One region of the Brevibacillus brevis NBRC 100599 genome, then DNA from elsewhere that is predicted to be linked to it. Evidence: riboswitches for the same ligand, from Rfam matches in the RefSeq annotation. Region 1 holds a riboswitch; each other region holds the start of a gene.
What was found. Region 1 has a riboswitch for S-adenosylmethionine ahead of BBR47_RS19415 (aminotransferase class I/II-fold pyridoxal phosphate-dependent enzyme). Riboswitches for the same ligand answer to the same signal wherever they lie in the genome.
Positions count from the first base shown of each region.

Region 1 (6,233 bases):
CCGTAAGCGCCTATGCAGGCAGCAAGCTGGTCGATAGCGAACAGGTAAAGATCGTTCCAAAAGCAGAAGAAGATCAGGAAATGATCATCCATACCATGTCTGTATTGGATGCGAAGAAAAAGGAATTAAAAGTAAAAGGAATTGTCAAGCAGGGGGCAGACAAAGTAACTGTCACCTATAATGGCGTGAAAAAAGACGCAAACGTGAAGAAGCTGTGGGATGGCGTAGGCAGCTTTACGGTTTCAGTAAAGGATGTACAAGCCGCAAAAGATCAAAAAGCCTTGATCGAGGTTTACGAGGATGGCAAGAAGGTTGATTCCGAATCTGTTCAGGTAGAAATCGTTAACGCTCCTGACAAGGATCAGGCGACCGCATATGTCATCAAGGCGACTGCTGTAAACAATCCTGCCGCCAAGTCCATCCAGGTGAAGGGGACAGTAAGCGGCTGGAACAAAAAGGACGATGCTAAGCTGGTTGTGATCGCTCCTGACGGGAAGAAAAAAGAGATTAAACCGAATGACAAAGGCGAGTTCTCTTTGACGTTGTCTTACAAGAATCATTCCTTTAGTGCCAAATCGATTCAATTCGCATTGTATGAAGACGATAAGCTGATTAAGAAAGCTGACGTTGCACTCAGCACAAAGGTCATTGTCGAGCCTGTGAAGCCAACAGACGGCGATGAAGACGATCATGATGACAAAAAGAAAAAAGAAAAAGGGAAGCAGAAAGATAAGCATCCCAACGGCAATGCGTATGGCTATTGGAAAAAGCACGGTAAGGAATGGAATGAAGATCACGATGATGACGATCATGACGAGGACAGAGACTAGTCTCTATCATTAAGGCCGTTGCTTGTAAGTCTCGACGTACTCCACCAATTGTCTGATGTAATCCCCCAAAATGGGGATCGAAAGAAATTGCGTCAAGAGGGAGCCGAGGAAAGCCAAAACGATAGCAGTACCAATCGTCAATCCCAGACCCCGGGCAAGACCTGCGAGGAAATTGATCCAGAGCAGCTTGCGCGGGGCTGTGTAATTTTGGATCACATCTGCTAGTCGGATATCTTCTAAGAACATCGCAATTTTGTGCATCCGCTCATTTACCTTCCGAACTTCCTGAAGCTCTTCAAGTACTTGGTCAATTTGCTGCATGAGGCGATCTGTAGGCGACAAGCTGTTCAACCCCTTCCATCATTCGGTATTGTTACCTACCAGTCTAGGGAAAAAGACAACCAGAATCAAGGTGGAGAGGAAACGTTTGCCTATCAGCAATACGAAGGGTAAAATGAACGTACTAAACGTTTGATAGGAGGCTTTGAAATGGCTGAAACTGTTTCCCAAACTCTTTCCGAAGATTTATTCAAGCTCTTGCAAAAAGAGCGTTTTGTTACCTTGGGCACAGTAGACCATGAGTCAGGAGCACCATCGCTCAGTTCCTTGTCCTGGACGTTTGCTGTCAGCGCCGATACGATTCGTTTTGCCGTGGATAATCGCTCACGTATTTTGGCTAATATTGCGAAGGAACCGCAGGTTGTCCTGCATTTGATCGGTGCCGGCTCGTCTTTCGCCATTAATGGTCGTGCTGTCGTTAAAACAGACCGCCTGGAAGGTGTTCCGCTCAAGCTGGCCATGGTAGAGATCAAAATTGAGGCTGTTCGTGATATTATGTTTTACGGTTCCCGTATTTCCGCAGAACCACAATATGAAAAGACGTATGACAAAAACGCAGCAGCGAAGCTGGACAATCAAGTGATGACCGCCCTGAAAGATGCAAATTAACGGGTGGAAATAAATTGTTGACAAGAATCCTGCCGATCCATTAGTATTAGGGTCAATCGAATTGAATAGCAATCTTCTTATCCAGAGCGGCGGAGGGACTGGCCCGATGATGCCCGGCAACCAATCACCTGTATTTTAACAGGGAGATAATGGTGCTAATTCCTGCAGAGTTATCAAACTCTGAAAGATGAGAAGGATTTGCTTACGGTGACGTAAACAAAGCCTTCTTTCAGAGGAAAGAGGGCTTTTTTGATGCCCTCGTACACTATTGGAGGGAGAGAAACAGACATGAAATTGGAAACAAAGTTGATTCAGGCGGGAGTAGGCAAAGACGAAAAAACAGGGGCGGTGAGCTTTCCTGTTTACTATGCAACGGCTTATCGTCATCCTGCCTTGGGCCAGAGCACTGGATATGATTATACGCGCACAGCTAATCCTACTCGTACCATTTTGGAGGAGACCATCGCTATAGCGGAATCAGGAGATGCAGGATTCGCTTGCGCCTCGGGAATGGCTGCTGTTCATACCGTCATGGGTTTGTTTTCCCAAGGAGATCATCTGATTGTTTCGCTCGATCTGTACGGGGGAACCTATCGATTGTTCGAGCAAGTGCTCTCTCGTTACGGTCTGACGTTTTCGTACGTGGATTTGCGTGACATTGTTGCACTGAAAAATGCGATTTGCCCAGACACAAAGGCTATTTTCGTCGAGACACCAACCAATCCGCTCATGCAGATTACCGATATTCGAGCAGTAGCACAATTGGCGAAGCAGCACAGTCTCCTGACGATTGTAGACAACACATTCTTAACCCCGTATTGTCAACGCCCACTAGAGCTTGGTGCAGATATCGTCTTACATAGTGCGACCAAGTATTTGGCAGGACACAACGATGTGTTGGCTGGACTCATCGTAACAAAAGGAGAAGAGTTGTCGGAAAAAATCCGGTTTTTGCACAATTCAATCGGTGCTGTACTCGGACCTCAAGATTGCTGGCTTCTCATTCGCGGGATGAAAACATTGGCATTGCGGATGGAGCGCCATCAATCCAATGCCTTGATTGTAGCGGAAAAGCTGCGTGAGCATCCGGCAGTAGCGGAGGTATTTTATCCGGGTCTGCCAGAGCATCCGGGACATGAGATCCAGGTGAATCAAGCGACAGGGCATAGTGGGATGGTTTCGTTCCGCGTACGCGATGTGGAGCAGGTGGGATTGTTCCTGCAAAATCTGCAAATCGTGTCCTTTGCTGAAAGCCTGGGTGGTGTTGAGTCATTGTGTACGTATCCGGCGACGCAGACTCACGCGGATATCCCGCAAGAAGTCAGAGAGCATGTCGGTGTTTGTTATCGATTGTTGCGGCTGTCGGTTGGCATCGAGCATCCAGATGATGTCGTAGCCGATTTGTTTCAGGCCTTGAATGCTAGTTTGGTCGTAGGGGGGAGTGTACGATGAATTTTGCCACCAAGATCCTCCACGGTTCCACTTGCATTGACCCGTTCACAGGTGCGTCGTCGGTTCCGATTTATCAAGCTTCTACGTTTCATCAGGCTGATATCGATCAGCCAGGTGCATTTGATTATGCCAGATCAGGAAATCCGACCAGGCAGGCTTTGGAAGAAGCCATTGCGTCTCTGGAGGGAGGCGCACGCGGTTTCGCGTTCTCATCTGGCATGGCTGCCATTTCCAGCGTGTTCATGCTGTTTTCAGCCGGAGATCATGTTGTAGTGGCGGAAGATGTATACGGTGGCACGTTTCGGTTTTTGACCAAGGTATTGTCGAGAATGGGCATCTCTGTAACGTTCGTGGATGCAACAGAGACAGAAGCCGTTCGTGCGGCCATTACACCGGCAACGAAAGGGGTTTACCTGGAGACCCCCTCCAATCCCACCTTAAAGGTCACAGATATTGCAGCGGTTTCTCGTATCGCGAAAGAGCACGGCTTGCTCGTCATCGTCGATAATACGTTCCTTACCCCGTATTACCAGCGTCCATTGGAACTTGGCGCAGATGTGGTCATTCATAGTGCAACAAAGTTTATCGGAGGGCATAGCGACGTCGTGGCTGGTCTGGCTGTGACCAGAGAAGCTGGGTTAGGGGAGCAGCTCTACTTTATCCAGAATGGCATGGGAGCGATTTTGGGTGTGCAGGACTGCTGGCTCGTGATGCGTGGGCTCAAAACATTGAAAGCCCGACTGGATGTGAGCACGAAGACAGCCGCGGGCTTGGCTGAGTGGTTGTCTTCGCATCCACAAGTAAGTCGCGTTTACTATACGGGACTGGCCGATCACCCCAGTCACCTGATTCAAACACAACAAGCGACCGGTCATGGGGCTGTTCTTTCCTTTGATGTAGGGAGTCGTGAGCGTGCAAAAGCGCTGTTTGATCGCGTAAAATTGCCGATTGTGGCAGTCAGCCTCGGGGCAGTCGAAACGATTCTCTCGTATCCAGCTACGATGTCACATGCAGCGATGCCCGCTGAAGAAAGAGCTGCAAGGGGAATCACAGATGGTTTGATCAGATTGTCTGCTGGTTTAGAGGATTTCGATGACTTGGTGGCAGATTTGAAGCAAGCACTGGATCATTTGCCATCTGAAGCACCAGCCTATAAAGAAAAAGAGGTATTCTCCCGGGCTTAATCCGGGGGATACCTCTTTTTCTTTAAGGTGTTGTTGTACGATTTGCGTTGATTTTGTTTTGTCCTTGTGGCTCTTTGTGCATGCGTTTTTCTTTTACTTGGGAAGGGGTTTCTTCACGAGGCTGCACACTGCGTGGTAGTTGGGGGATGATCCGACCTACCATATCCGCCAACTCTTCGGTGATTCCGGCAACAGGATGGCCACGACGAATATCATCTCTCATTTCCCGTAAACGCTGGACGATGGCAGGGTCTGCCGTAACGACAGCATTCGCTCCTTGAGGGTCTTCTTTCAGAGCTTCCGCAACTGTATACTTAATGACGCCAACTTCTGGGCGATCCAGATTTGGATCCACAGTAATACCGACTACCGCATATTTGCCCAAGACCACAGCCGTGGCGCTGTGCACCCTTTTCACACGTGTTACTAGTTGGGCGAGACGATCAGCGGTGGCTTGGGAAGATTGATTATAAGCAGGCTGAGGAGCTGTTTGCTGAACACGCTGAGTATGAGTGGCATGCTTCGGCTGTTGTGCAGCCTGATTCGTCGGGGTTTTATTGCCTGACGTACATGCTGTAAGCAACAAGCTAAAACCGAGACAGTAGATCATGATCCGTTTCACAGGCATTCTCCCTTTCCCAGTATTGCCTTCCTTCGTTAGGAGAGCAGGGTTACAAGTATTTTGTTCTGGGCTGTCCATTTTCATTCTGCCAATGGGTCGTCTATCTCTGTCTACCTGAACATAGACTGTAGTACATCACGTCGCCGCACTTGAGCATCCCTCCAAAAATTGCATAGGGTATATAAGAAGGGTAATAGGAGGCGAGATTTTGAAGAAAATCTACGTACTGGACACCAACGTACTCCTGCAAGATCCAAGGGCGATGTTTTCTTTCGCTGACAACGAAATCGTCATACCAGCTGTCGTATTGGAAGAAATCGATTCCAAAAAGCGGTACATGGATGAAATTGGCCGCAATGCTCGGTACGTATCTCGGCTCTTTGACAGTTTTCGTGAGCTGGGGCAATTACACACTGGCATTACCCTTGAAACAGGTGGATTGTTTCGAGTGGAACTGAATCATTCCTCTTTCCACCGCCTTCAAAAACAATTCACGGAAATGAGTAATGACAACCGGATTTTAGCGGTTGCACTAAACTTACAAGAGGAGGAAAACGGAAAACCACAGCCAAGACCAGTCATTCTGGTAAGTAAGGATGCGCTCATGAGAGTCAAGGCTGATGCATTGAATATTTCCGCAGAGGATTTTCTTTCGGATCGAGTTGTGGGGGAGTTCTCCAGTATTTACCCGGGGTATCAGAAGATGATGGTAGCGTCCGATATCATCAAGAACTACTACGCAACAAAAAAACTGCAGCTGGCCTCCTGTTTTCCGCGCTATCGCTTTTACCCTCATCAATTTTTAGTGCTGAAGGACGAGTGCAACCCATCCATTTCAGCGATTGGAAAGGTCGACCCAGACGGAAAGATGTTAGAAATGCTTGTATCAGATGATGATCCGATTTGGGGCATCCGAGCCCGTAACGTGCAGCAACGGATGGCAACCGAATTGCTGCTACGAGATGATATTCCTTTAGTAACCATGACCGGTAAGGCCGGTACAGGAAAAACCTTGCTGGCATTAGCAGCGGGCCTGCTGCAAATCGAAGACCAGCAAAAATACAAAAAACTGTTAGTGGCAAGACCTATCGTTCCACTTGGAAAAGACATCGGTTATTTGCCCGGCGAAAAAGAAGAAAAGCTTCGACCGTGGATGCAACCGATTTATGATAATTTGGAATATTTATTTAACACGAA
Region 1 covers NC_012491.1:4,057,346-4,063,578, reverse strand. The annotation lists gene BBR47_RS19430 (hypothetical protein) at 1-830, shown strand, start outside; gene BBR47_RS19425 (DUF5665 domain-containing protein) at 840-1,151, opposite strand; gene BBR47_RS19420 (pyridoxamine 5'-phosphate oxidase family protein) at 1,320-1,778, shown strand; SAM riboswitch class I at 1,853-1,972, shown strand; gene BBR47_RS19415 (aminotransferase class I/II-fold pyridoxal phosphate-dependent enzyme) at 2,067-3,230, shown strand; gene BBR47_RS19410 (trans-sulfuration enzyme family protein) at 3,227-4,414, shown strand; gene BBR47_RS19405 (YhcN/YlaJ family sporulation lipoprotein) at 4,437-5,042, opposite strand; gene BBR47_RS19400 (PhoH family protein) at 5,245-6,233, shown strand, end outside.

Region 2 (6,233 bases), 1.3 Mb from region 1:
ACAGAAATAACAGAAAGCGAGCTAAGCCAAGCGGCGATCAGAACACTGGAAAAGCTGTACGAGAAATATCCTCCTTTTCGGGAATCGGAAAAGAGGGTCTACGTAGCGAAAGCTCCTCGAGAGGTGTACGACATAGATTTTCGCACGTTTAGCAACAAAGAACGAACAGAAGTGTCGCTATATGCCAGAGCGAAGCTGGACGCCAAAAGCGGGCTCTTGCTCGGATTCGATCTGGAGAAGATTCCAGGGCAAGAGAAAGTCAAAGGAACGCTTTCCAAGGAGAGAATAGAGCAACAGGCGAAGGCATTTATGGAACCGTTCCTGGGCAAAAATCTGGAACAGTATCGGATCGAACAAGTAGATGGGCAAGAGGGAACAGATACCGTTTCGCATGAAGCCGTCCGCTTGCAACGCTATGTGAATGACGTGCAGGTAGAAGGAGATAACTATGTGATTGGCATGAGCGATGTCGGGCATATTCGCTATATCAATTCAGGGGATTCAACCGGAATGAATCTGGACGCTGGGCAGTTTCCTCCAATAGCTGAGAGGCCTTCTCCGAAGAAAACAGAGAGCGGACTTGCAGAAGTCATGCAGCTGACGTATGAGAGAGTTGGGAAGAAGGACGTGGACTACGTTCTTCGCTACAGGGAGAGCTTCTCCGGGTATCTCGACGCTCGTACTGGCAAGGAAGTGAAAACGACCTTGTGGCGTGGAGAGTCGTTTCGCGACAGCATTGCCGTCAAGCCCGGAGGCAAGAAGACAATGGTTGCATCGGCAAAAGAGGCTGCGGCTGCCATGGAGTTCTTCGGCCAGAAGGTGGAGGGCTTCACCTTTATGGGGAGTAATGTGCCTGAATATATGCTGGGAGACAACGAACGGGAATACCAGGCCAAAAAAGGAGAGCGATCCATGCGGCTGACTACTGTCAACAATCGGGCAGCAGCGTTCAAGATCTCTTATCCTGAGCTGCGAGAAGGTGATCCGACACGTACCGTCGCAGAATTGCAGGAGAGAGCGATCTTGTTTTTGGAGCCGTATTTGGATTCACGGGTGAAGACGGTGCGGATGCAGGAGCAAGTGTACGTGATGGGCAGACAGGTTGAGTTGAATTTTGTCCGAGAAATAAACGGCGTAATCGTGCCGGATCAGTATTATAAGGTCATGATCGACGGGCAGACAGGAGAAATTATCGGGGTGAATTTGACATTCCCGCATGAGCAGGAGAGCTTCGCAGATGTGGCCAAGGTGATTTCAACGGAAGAGGCGGCGCAGGTTTATCTCCAACATCATCCGCTCAGTCCTCGCTATGTCTTCCCGCTTGATAACAATTACAATAAGATTCAAGAGCAACCAGTCTTGGTCTATTCGGCAGAAATACTGAAAAGCAATGGGGATGTGGATGCCATTACGGGAGAATGGCTGCCACTCCAATAATGAGAGACACCAGGGGGAGACTCCTGGTGTTTTGTTTTGCATAATGCCTTCCCAGAATTTGCATAGTAAAGCGTGAGGGGAGGGACAAACGTGGAAGGATTCGGAGAAACCATGATCGTCATCGGGCGCGTATGTACGATTATTCCTTTATTACTGATCATCACCTTATTCATGGGCAAGCGCTCGATTGGGGAGCTACCTGTTTTTGACTTTATCATCATTATTACTTTGGGCTCAGTGGCAGGAGCTGACATTGCAGAGCCAGATGTCCGGCATATTTCAATTGCAGTAGCGATTGTGACATTGGGGATCTTGCAACGGGTCGTATCGCACTTGTCCATTGTCTTTCGCTGGTTTGGCAGAATGGTTACATTTGAACCGACCGTCATTTTCCACAACGGGGCTTTTCACTTCAAAAACTTGAAAAAAATCCGCTACTCGCTCGATAATGTCCTCCATATGCTTCGCGAAAAAGATATTTTTGACCTGGCAGAGATTGATTTGGCTATTATCGAGGCAAACGGTCGGTTGACTGTGCTCAAAAAAGTAGAACAGCAGGTCGTAACGAAACAAGATTTGGGCATCAATACTTCTTCAGCGGGAATGTCGCTGCCGGTCATTGTGGAAGGCAAGATATATCCAGATGTGCTGTCATACCGGAAACGCGATGAGCAATGGCTTTTGCACGAATTAAAGAAAAAGGGGATCGCGTCCGAACAAGTCTTTCTCGCGACGATCAATCGCCAAAATGAATTGCAGTTTTCCTTGAAAAACAAAAAAGAACCACAAGTACCCCCGTTGCATCATTAGCAATCGAATGGAAAAAGGCACAGTCCCTCTGCAAGATTGCATGAAGTCACTGTGCCTTATACGGGAGCATAATGGTGAACTTGGTTCCTACTCGTGGTTTACTTGATACATTGACGGTTCCGCCAATCGCATGAATGACATGATAGGAATACGTCAATCCAAGGCCGGTCCCAGTTGTTTTCGTAGAAAAGTAAATCGTTCCGAGACGGCTAATCTGTCCTGCATCCATGCCGACGCCGTTATCCTTGATGACCAACAGGGCTTTGTTTCGCTCGATGAGCAAGTCCAGGGAGACTTTTCCGTCCGAAATATCCGAGCACGCCTCGATAGCATTTTTGATGAAATTCACCAACACTTGCTTGAACTCGTCTGGATTGGCCTTGATCGTCACAGGTCTCTCAAAATCTTGCAGCGTAAGCTCCACGTTATGCATATTGGCAAAGGGGAGCATCACCTCGCGGATGGCATGCAAATGCTCGCTAAGATTAATGATCTCATGTCGTTCCTTGAGCGGCTTGGAAATGGCAAGGTACTCGGTCAAAATGGCTTCTGTGCGTTGTACTTCATCAAGACTTATGCGAATGTATTGATCGACTTTTACCAAATTTTCCGGACATTCCTGTATTAATTTCAAAAAGCCTTTGACTGCTGTCAGCGGATTGCGAACCTCGTGTGCAAGCGATGCAGCAACATGGCTCATCGTCTGGATTTTTTCGTTTTGCGCGTGGCGGATAAACAGCTCCTTATCCGAAACGCATTTGCTGAAAAGCGACATTAATAACCAGAGGCCGAAAAAGTTTTGAATAGGGATCGCTATGGTGTAGTAAACGAGGTGTTGAGTTACATACGTGGGAAAAAAGTAATAAGTAGTCCCTAAAGCAACCGTAGAAAAAATCGCACTCGTCATAAAAAGATACAGTGTTTTCCGATAACTGGCTTTGTAGTGTCGATACAAAAAGAGTGACAAGACAAAATTGACTGTAAGGATCAGCAAGGCAACCCATGTTCCTTCGCCACCAAGGTAGTGCCGATAAACCAAGGCTTCAATCAGAAGGAGCAGGGCAATCTCGACTCCGCCATAAACTAGTCCGAAAAATATGATGACATGTCGGATATCAAAAAACATGCCATTCGTGACACTCGGGGCGAAGGTCATCGCGAGAAACATGCAGGCTGAGCTGGTGATGGCAATAAAGGAACGGCTGTAGTTCCTCATTTTGTCACGGTAATAAATGTTGAAAAACACAAACGGGATAATGGCGAAAAACCATTGAAGAATAACTTCTTTTAATAGACTCATGTAGCATCCCCATCGCAAATATTTGCTAGGCTTGTATCAATCTACGATAATTCGACAAGACACAACAAAATCCCTCTTGATGTTACAGAAGAAACTGGAATATTTATCAAGAAAATTCTTTCGGTAAACCTAGTTGACAGATAGGTAATTGCCAGATTATATTCTGTATATACTTATACAAACGTTTTGAAAATAGAAACTACTCTTATCAAGAGAAGGCTGAGGGAATGGCCCTATGAAGCCCGGCAACCTAGCACGAGAGAATGCGTTCTTTCGAGCCAAGGTGCTAACTCCAACAGGTAGAATACCTGACAGATAAGAGGCGAGAATCTTGTCGATTTTTGTCCTCTTTCTCTGTGAAAGAGGATTTTTTGCGTAGCTGTCGTGGGGAAGAAGCGCATTTCCAGTCTACGCTTCGGCCTCCGCCCCGCTGTGAGTGAAGACTGTCCGCTTCGGAAGAAATGGCGGGAGAGCTTCAAACGCAGAAGGTTCAGGAAGGATTTCATAAGTGAAGCTGAAATTCCCCGCCATTTATTCCGAAGCTGAGATGGGCTCCAGAGGCGCTTGGACTGGAAATGCGCTTCTTCTACGAAGTTTTATTCCTTTTTGAAAGTGAAGTCAAAAGAAGCTTCAATTGATTGAGGGGAAACAAAAAAATTTCATCATTGTTATCTGTTTTAAAAAGAAAAAAGGGGGAACATCAAAATGAAAAAGAAACTCGGTCTGATCACATCACTTGTTTTGGCAGCTTCTGTTCTCGTGACGGCATGCGGCAGCGGGGCAACAACGGGAACAGGCAGTACAAACGGCGGTGCTTCGGGAGAGAAGGCAAAGAGAATCGCACTGATCATGCGCCAAAACGTAGGGACGTTCTCCGCTCAATATATCAATGGCGTGAAGAAAGAGGTGGAGAAAAACGGGGGCGAGTTGACCGTATTCAACGCAGATACTGATCTGGCAAAAATGGCGTCCAACCTCGATGCGGCTGTGAACCAAAGGTTTGATGGCATTCTGATCGATCATGGTACGGCAGAAGCGTTGCAGCAGGGCACGCAAAAGGCCGTGGATAAAAAAATTCCGGTTGTCCTGTTTGATACAGACATCAACATTCCGGGTGTGCCAGTTGTGGCGCAGGATGACAACAAGTTGGCAGAGCTGAGCTTGGAAAAGCTGGCGGCAGATACAAACGGCAAAGGCAACATCGTAAAAGTTTGGGTAGCTGGCTTTGCGCCAATGGAAAAACGCCAAGTGACGTACGAAGCTTTCCAGAAGAAATACCCGGACTTGAAAGAAATTGCGGCATTCGGTTCTGCTACCAACAATACGGCTCTCGATACACAAACGCAGATGGAAGCGATCTTGAAAAAGTATCCGAATAAAGGCGACATCACAGCAGTATGGGCGGCTTGGGATGAATTTGCCAAAGGGGCGACACGTGCCATCCAACAAGCAGGACGTACGGAAATCAAAGTATACTCCATCGATTTAAGCGATGAGGATTTGCAAATGATCCAGGCGGAAAACTCTCCGTGGGCAGCGACGGCAGCGGTAGACCCATCCAATATCGGACGCATCCATGCCCAAACCGTGTTCCAAAAGATCAAAGGCGAGCAAGTGCCAGACAACGTGAAGCTAAACCCAGTGCTGGTGAAACAAGAAGACCTGCCGAAGGATAAAAAAGTAACGATGGGCGACCTGTCCCAATACGTACAAGAGTGGGGCAAGTAAGAACCAAATTGGCTTTTCCCGTTGAGCTGTATCCGCCAACGGGATTTTTCCTTATAGAGGTGGGAACACGCAGGTTAACAGGAGGTGTGAAACATGTCCACATTGCAGATGAAAGGGATGGCGAAGCAGTTTTCTGGGGTTCCTGCCCTGCGATCCGTCGATTTTGAGGTGCGCGCAGGAGAGGTTCACGCACTGCTCGGAGCGAATGGTGCGGGAAAGAGTACCCTGATGAAAATCCTCACGGGAGCGTATCAGGCAGATGGCGGTACGATCACCATCGATGGACAGGCCGTGTCGATTCAATCTCCGCAGGACGCCAAAGCACAGGGCATTCAATGTGTATATCAGGAAGTGGACACCGCCCTGATCCCGAATTTGAGTGTCGCCGAAAACATACTGGCGGACCAGCTCGTCCAGGCGAAAACCAAGGGGCTGATCAACTGGCAGAGCTTGTACAACGAAACGGAGCAGATTTTAAAAAACTTCGGCTTTTCCATTCCAGTGAGGATGCTCGTCGAAGAATGTACGCTGTCGGAAAAGCAATTGATTTTGATTGCACGGGCGACCGTTCAAAAGGCAAAATACGTCATTTTCGATGAACCGACAGCGCCGTTGAGCACGAAGGAGAGCGAACGGCTGTTTCAAATCATTGCGCAGTTGAAAAAAGCTGGAGTCGGGATCATTTATATCTCCCATCGCCTGCCAGAAATCTTTGAAATCTGTGATCGGATCACTATCATGCGCGATGGACAGCATGTTGTGACCACAGAGACGGCGAAGACCAGTATGGACGAAGTGATCGCGAACATGCTGGGCAAAAGCTTCGACGAGGAGTTCCCGAAGCTTGCAGTGCCGATTGGCGAAACGATTTTTGAGGCGTCAGGTGTGGCTGGCGGCAAGGTACACGGTGTCGACTTGCGGGTTCGCGAGGGAGAAATCGTGGGTGTCGTCGGTCTGG
Region 2 covers NC_012491.1:5,379,208-5,385,440, reverse strand. The annotation lists gene BBR47_RS25595 (hypothetical protein) at 1-1,437, shown strand, start outside; gene BBR47_RS25590 (DUF421 domain-containing protein) at 1,528-2,247, shown strand; gene BBR47_RS25585 (ATP-binding protein) at 2,294-3,547, opposite strand; SAM riboswitch class I at 3,750-3,869, shown strand; gene BBR47_RS25580 (sugar ABC transporter substrate-binding protein) at 4,253-5,275, shown strand; gene BBR47_RS25575 (sugar ABC transporter ATP-binding protein) at 5,369-6,233, shown strand, end outside.
Region 2: it holds a riboswitch for S-adenosylmethionine, as region 1 does, so the genes downstream of both, BBR47_RS25580 (sugar ABC transporter substrate-binding protein) here and BBR47_RS19415 (aminotransferase class I/II-fold pyridoxal phosphate-dependent enzyme) in region 1, are expected to answer to the same signal.

Region 3 (6,233 bases), 1.1 Mb from region 1:
TTCATGATGATTTCCTCCTTGTTCTCCTCTGTCTACTGTACAAGATGGCAAGCGATCCAGTGTCCGTGCCTCACCTCCTTCCAATCCGGTGCTATTTCGGAGCAAACGCCTTGGGCAACCGGACATCTGGTGCGAAACGGACAACCGCTTGGCGGATGAATCGGGCTGGGTGGTTCTCCAGTCAGTACAATCTGCTCCCGTTCTTCGCGCTGTGCTGGATGGGAGACGGGCATTGCCGAGATCAAGGCTTGCGTGTAGGGATGCAGCGGCGTGGCAAACAACTCCTCGCTCGGTGCAAGCTCCATCATCTGCCCCAGGTACATCACGCCAATCCGGTCGCTGATATGCTTCACTATCGACAGGTCATGGGCGATAAACAGATAGGTGATAGACCGCTCTGCCTGAAGATCAGCTAAAAGATTGACGATTTGCGCCTGAATGGACACATCCAGTGCGGAGATGGACTCGTCTGCCACGATAAAGCTGGGCTCCACCGCAAGCGCACGAGCGATTCCGATACGCTGTCGCTGTCCGCCGCTAAATTCATGCGGAAAACGTTTGGCGTGGCTTGGGTGCAATCCTACTAGCTCCAGCAGCCGATAGATGCGCTCTTCTCGCTCTTTTCCTTTTGCCAATCCATAGGAGTCGATTCCTTCGGCGATGATGTCGCCTACCCGCAACCGCGGATTGAGTGAGGCCTGCGGATCCTGGAAGATCAGCTGCATGTGGCGGTTCGCTTCCCGTTGCTCACGTCGATCCATCCTGGCGATGTCTTTGCCTTGAAACAGGATGCGCCCTGTAGTAGCCGGGTACAGGCCTACGATCGTCCTGCCCAGCGTAGACTTGCCGCAGCCGCTTTCCCCAACGATTCCGAGCGTCTCCCCTCGCCTGATTTCAAAAGAGACGCGGTCAACAGCTCTAACCCGTTGGCCTTTGCCAATCTCAAACGATTTAGCGAGATTCTCCACTTCTACTAAGTTGTCACCCATGTGTCTCCCTCCTTGCTACCATCCACGCTTCTACTCCCCGGGCACGCGGGTCGTTCAGCCAGCAGCTCGCCTCATGCTGATTGAAAAACGAATTTGATTGAGGCATATGCTCCAGGCAAATTTCCATGGCAAACCGGCAACGGGCGGCGAAAGGGCAGCCGGCAGGTGGACGAAATAGATCCGGCGGTGTCCCCTCGATGGGAATCAGTCGTTCTTTTTTACCTGCATCAAGACGTGGCACAGACTGCAACAGCCCTTGTGTGTACGGATGGCGCGGATTGTCAAAAATCTCTCCCACCGGGCCGCTCTCCACCACTACACCTGCGTACATGACCGCTACATGATCGGCCACCTCTGCGACAACGCCCAGATCGTGGGTGATCAAAATGATCGAGGTGTGCAACTGCTCCTGCAATTCCTTCATCAGACGAAGGATCTGCGCCTGAATGGTCACGTCGAGCGCCGTCGTCGGTTCATCTGCGATAACCAACTGCGGTTGGCAGGCTAGCGCCATAGCGATTCCGACACGCTGCCGCATTCCTCCACTTAGCTCGTGCGGATATTGTTCAAATCGCCTCGCCGCCTCTGGAATACCTACCCTCTCTAGCAGTTTCAGCGTCTCTTCCTTTGCTTCCGTCTTCGTATGCTTTCGATGTTTGATCAGCCCTTCCGCAATCTGCTGACCGATTTTCATCGTGGGGTTCAGCGAGGTCATCGGGTCCTGAAAGATCATACCGATCTGCGAGCCGCGAACCTGCTGCCATTCCAGCTTCGTCAGCCCAGTGAGTTCACGCCCGCGAAACCGAATGCTGCCGCCTTTTACCTGACCTGTTCGTGGTGGAATCATCCCCATCAATGCCCGAGCCGTCACACTTTTTCCGCAGCCACTTTCCCCCACAATCGCCAGCGTCGCTCCCTCCTTCACAGAAAAGGAAACCCCTCTTACTGCCTGCACCTCTCCACCGTACGTGCGAAAGGAGACGCGTAGCTGATCTACTTCCAATAAAGGCTTCATGATGTACTCCCCCTCATTTCCTGATCCGTGGGTCCAGTGCATCCTGCAAACCGTCCCCGAGTGCATTGCAAGCGAACATCGTAAGCGAAATCATGAATCCCGGAAAAAACAGTCGCCACCACTGTCCGCTCAGCATAACCGCCAGCGCGTCGTTGGCCATGGTTCCCCAGCTGGCTATTGGCGCTTGCACACCCAGTCCAAGAAAGCTGAGAAATGATTCGGCGAAAATCGCGTGCGGAATCGTAAAGGTCAGGTTGACGATGATGACGCCGATCGTATTCGGCAGCAGATGTTTGATGATGATTTTGGTATGAGAGGTGCCCAGCTTTTCTGCGGCCAGAACAAACTCCTGCCGCTTGATCTGCATGATTTGTCCTCTGACCAGGCGGGCCATCCCCACCCAGCCAGTTAGCGAAAGGGCAATAATGATTGTTGCGAGTCCAGGCTCCAGTACCACCATCAGCAGGATTACCACCAGCAGATACGGAATGCTGTACAGAATTTCGGCCAACCGCATCAGGATGTTGTCTACACGGTCGCCCAGCTTGTTCCTCCCTGCCATGTAACCGGATATCCCGCCGATGCATACACCAATCACGAGGTCGGTGGCTGCTGCCGCCACACCAATAAACAAAGAGATTTGTCCGCCTGCCCAGGTACGTGCCCACATGTCCCGCCCCAAGTCATCGGTTCCAAACCAGTGCTCGCCCGACAGTGGCAGATTTCCTTTCGTCAAAGACTGTTCATGTGGGCTGTGGGGAACGAGCAACGGACCAATGATTGAGAGGGTCACCACTGCTGCGAGCAGGAAGAACCCCAGCATTGCCAGCTTGTTACTGGAAACCCGCTGCAATACCTCCTGCCAATACCCAAGACTCGGGCGCTCCCGAATTTCCTCAGAAAGCCGGTTTCGGTCGACTGGACGAAACAGGGAATCCAGTTGTGTTGCCTGATTGGCCATAAGACTACTTCCCTCCACTCGTTAATCTGATGCGCGGGTCAATCACCCGATACAGCAGGTCGATGATGTACAAAGTAAAAATGAGCACAAAGCTGTAAAACACAGTCGTTCCCAAAATAACGGGATAATCGCGGTTAAAAATGCTTTCCACGAAATATTTGCCGAGCCCGGGAATGGCGAAAATCTTTTCCACCACAAAGGTTCCGGTCATCAGGTTGGCAAACAGCGGACCGATAAAGGTAAGAACAGGCAGGATGGCATTGCGCATCCCGTGTCTAACGACAATGGAAAAGGTGCCAAGCCCTTTGGCCTCTGCCGTGCTTATGTATTCCTGTTGCCAAACCTCAAGCATGCTGGCTCGTACAAAGCGGGCGATGATGGCGAGCGGACCGATAGAGAGCGCAAGTGTTGGAAGAATCGAGTGCTCCCAGCTCCCCCATGCAGCGACGGGTAAAAGCTCCCATTTGACCGCTAAGTACTTGATCAACAGTGGCGCGAGAATAAAACTGGGGACGGATATCCCGATGATGGCAGCAAACATAGACAAGAAATCCAAGGTCCGATTGTGATAGAGTGCCGCTACGATTCCCAGTGTGATTCCACCTGCCAGCGCGACCATAAACGACTGGAGTCCCAGAACAGCCGATGCGGGAAATCCCTCTGCAATCAGTGTGTTCACATCCCTCGTCTTGGACTGGATAGAGGGCCCTAAGTCAAATTGCAGCAATCCTTTTAGATAGAGCAGGTACTGTACCGTGATTGGCTGATCCAGGTTGTACTCCGCTCGCATGTTCTTCACCACTTCTTCTGGAAGCATTTTGGCATCTGATGCGAATGGATCACCTGGAATCAGGTGCATCGTCACGAACGTTACCGTGACAATCATCCACAGCGTAACGATCATGAGAAAGCCACGCTTGACTGCATAATAAAGCACGTTGTTTCCTCCTTTAAATAATAAAAAGTAAAACGATATGAATACTACGGATTATAAATATAGAAAACCCCTCTCCGAAAAGAAGAGGGGCGATTGCACGTTTCCCACCTTCTCATCTCGCAGATTAACTCCGCAGGAATTAGCACCGTAAGGTCAATCAGACCAAGGTTGCCGGGTTTCATCGGGCCAGTCCCTCCACCACTCTCGATAAGAATGTTCTATGAAATTTAATTTCATTGTAAAATTCTTTTTTATCTTATCATTTTACTCGGATATGTCAATACTGTTCCATGACAATTGATTTTTCTTTATTTTATTTGTGAAAAAAGTAAATCTTCATACACGTATGAATAGGAGGATGTCAGCCCAAATCTTAATCGTGGTGGCTAGGATCAACAAGGCAAGAATGGATTGGAGAATCTCCGTGCCCAAACGTTTGCTGACCTTCGTACCGAGCGGCGCTGCCATGATGCTGGCGATTACCATGATCACAGATGGCCACAGCAATATGTCCCCTGCCATCCATTTCCCTATCGTCGATCCAATGGAAGATAGAAAAGTGATGGCAAGAGAGGACGCAATCGCAACTCTTGTCGGTATCTTGAGGATGATCAACATGATGGGAACCAAAATAAAAGCGCCCGCTGCCCCGACAATTCCGGAGGCACCTCCGACCGTCAAAGCAGATAAGACAGCTGTTGGTTTATGAAAGATAACCTCGGTCGTCTGTTCACGTTCGTCCACTCGCTTTTTTGGCAGGAACATCAAGATTACAGCGATCGTGGCCAGGATGGCGTAAACGATATTGACGGCATTTGCCGAAAGAAATTTCCCTCCATATCCTCCAAGCAAGCTCCCGACAATAATGGCACTTCCCATGTACACAACGAGCTGGTAATGAATAAGCTTATCTTTGCGCAGAGTCCAAACAGCGGCTAGGGTGGCAAAAAATACTTGGACGGCACTTATTCCGGATACTTCGTGAGCTGTGTAAGCAACGAATCCAAGGGCGGGCGGAATGTACAGAAGCATCGGATACTTGATGATGGAGCCCCCGATTCCAACGAGACCAGAAATGAACGATCCCACGAAACCGATAACAAACAGTGTGATCACTAGGTCGATAGTCATAGGCTCACCCTTTGCAGCGACTCGCTTTGATTTCGTTTTATCCTCGTTGTACTACTGCCAAGCCGTTTATTTGCCATTGTAAGATACCGCCGCTCAAATTCATTACATCCTTGAATCCGTTTGCTTTAAGAATGCTTGCGCCAATGGCAGATCGGGCACCGGAACGGCATTGTACGAGAAGCGGTTTATCGTGAGGAATCTCATCTAGCCGCATGGCGAGTGAACCGAGCATGATGTGCTGTGCATCTGGAATATGTCCTTCCTTCCACTCAGCCAGATTACGTACATCTACTACATGAACCTCTCCCTTTTCCACGCGCTCTGCAATCTCTAGCGGTGTTACCTCTTCAATTGTCTCGAGCGAAGACACTTCACTTTCCATTAGCTTGGTGCTGTCGATAAAGCCTGTGACATGATCAATCCCTACAGCATGCAAGGCTTGCAAAATCTCGTCCAGCTCATATGGGGTGGTCAGGATGTGAACGGGGCGATCGTAATCGACAATCCAGCCTGCCCAGTTGGCAAATGACTTGTTAAAGGGAATATGAAGTGTTCCCGCCAGATAACCCTTCGCAAATTTGTGGAAAGGTCGCGTATCAATTATCTGTCCGTTTTCCAGTGATTTATTTACCGCTTCTAGCGAGTTGAACTCTTGAACAACAGGAAGCTCCTTTAGCAAGGCAGGGCCTTCCTTATTCACGCGTTTCATCACGGCAAAATACGTTGGCGGCTCTGGTTGTCCATCCAGGAGCGCCTGAACGAATTCCTCTTCACTCGTGTGTGACATCGCCCAGTTAAAGAGCTTTTCATAGCCGACGGTAGAAGACGGCACGGCCCCCAGTGCTTTCCCGCAAGCACTTCCTGCGCCATGGGCTGGCCATACCTGCATATAATCCGGCAGTTGCTTGAATTTTTGGAGGGACTGGAACATGGCTCTTGCACCTAACTCGGACGTCCCCTTCATTCCCGCTGCTTTTTCGAGCAAGTCCGGTCTGCCGATATCGCCGACAAAGACGAAATCTCCTGTGAAGATCCCAATAGGGCGATCTGCATTCCCTCCAAGGTCTGTCAAAAGGAAGGAGATACTCTCAGGCGTATGGCCAGGGGTATGCATGACTTCAAATAGCAAGTTTCCGATAAAAAAGCGATCCCCATCGTGCACAAGCTGATGGTTCAAGCCTTTCACGTATTGATATTTCC
Region 3 covers NC_012491.1:2,954,915-2,961,147, reverse strand. The annotation lists gene BBR47_RS14405 (peptide ABC transporter substrate-binding protein) at 1-5, opposite strand, end outside; gene BBR47_RS14400 (ABC transporter ATP-binding protein) at 33-989, opposite strand; gene BBR47_RS14395 (ABC transporter ATP-binding protein) at 982-2,004, opposite strand; gene BBR47_RS14390 (ABC transporter permease) at 2,018-2,965, opposite strand; gene BBR47_RS14385 (ABC transporter permease) at 2,970-3,902, opposite strand; SAM riboswitch class I at 4,012-4,116, opposite strand; gene BBR47_RS14380 (sulfite exporter TauE/SafE family protein) at 4,239-5,033, opposite strand; gene BBR47_RS14375 (MBL fold metallo-hydrolase) at 5,071-6,233, opposite strand, start outside.
Region 3: it holds a riboswitch for S-adenosylmethionine, as region 1 does, so the genes downstream of both, BBR47_RS14385 (ABC transporter permease) here and BBR47_RS19415 (aminotransferase class I/II-fold pyridoxal phosphate-dependent enzyme) in region 1, are expected to answer to the same signal.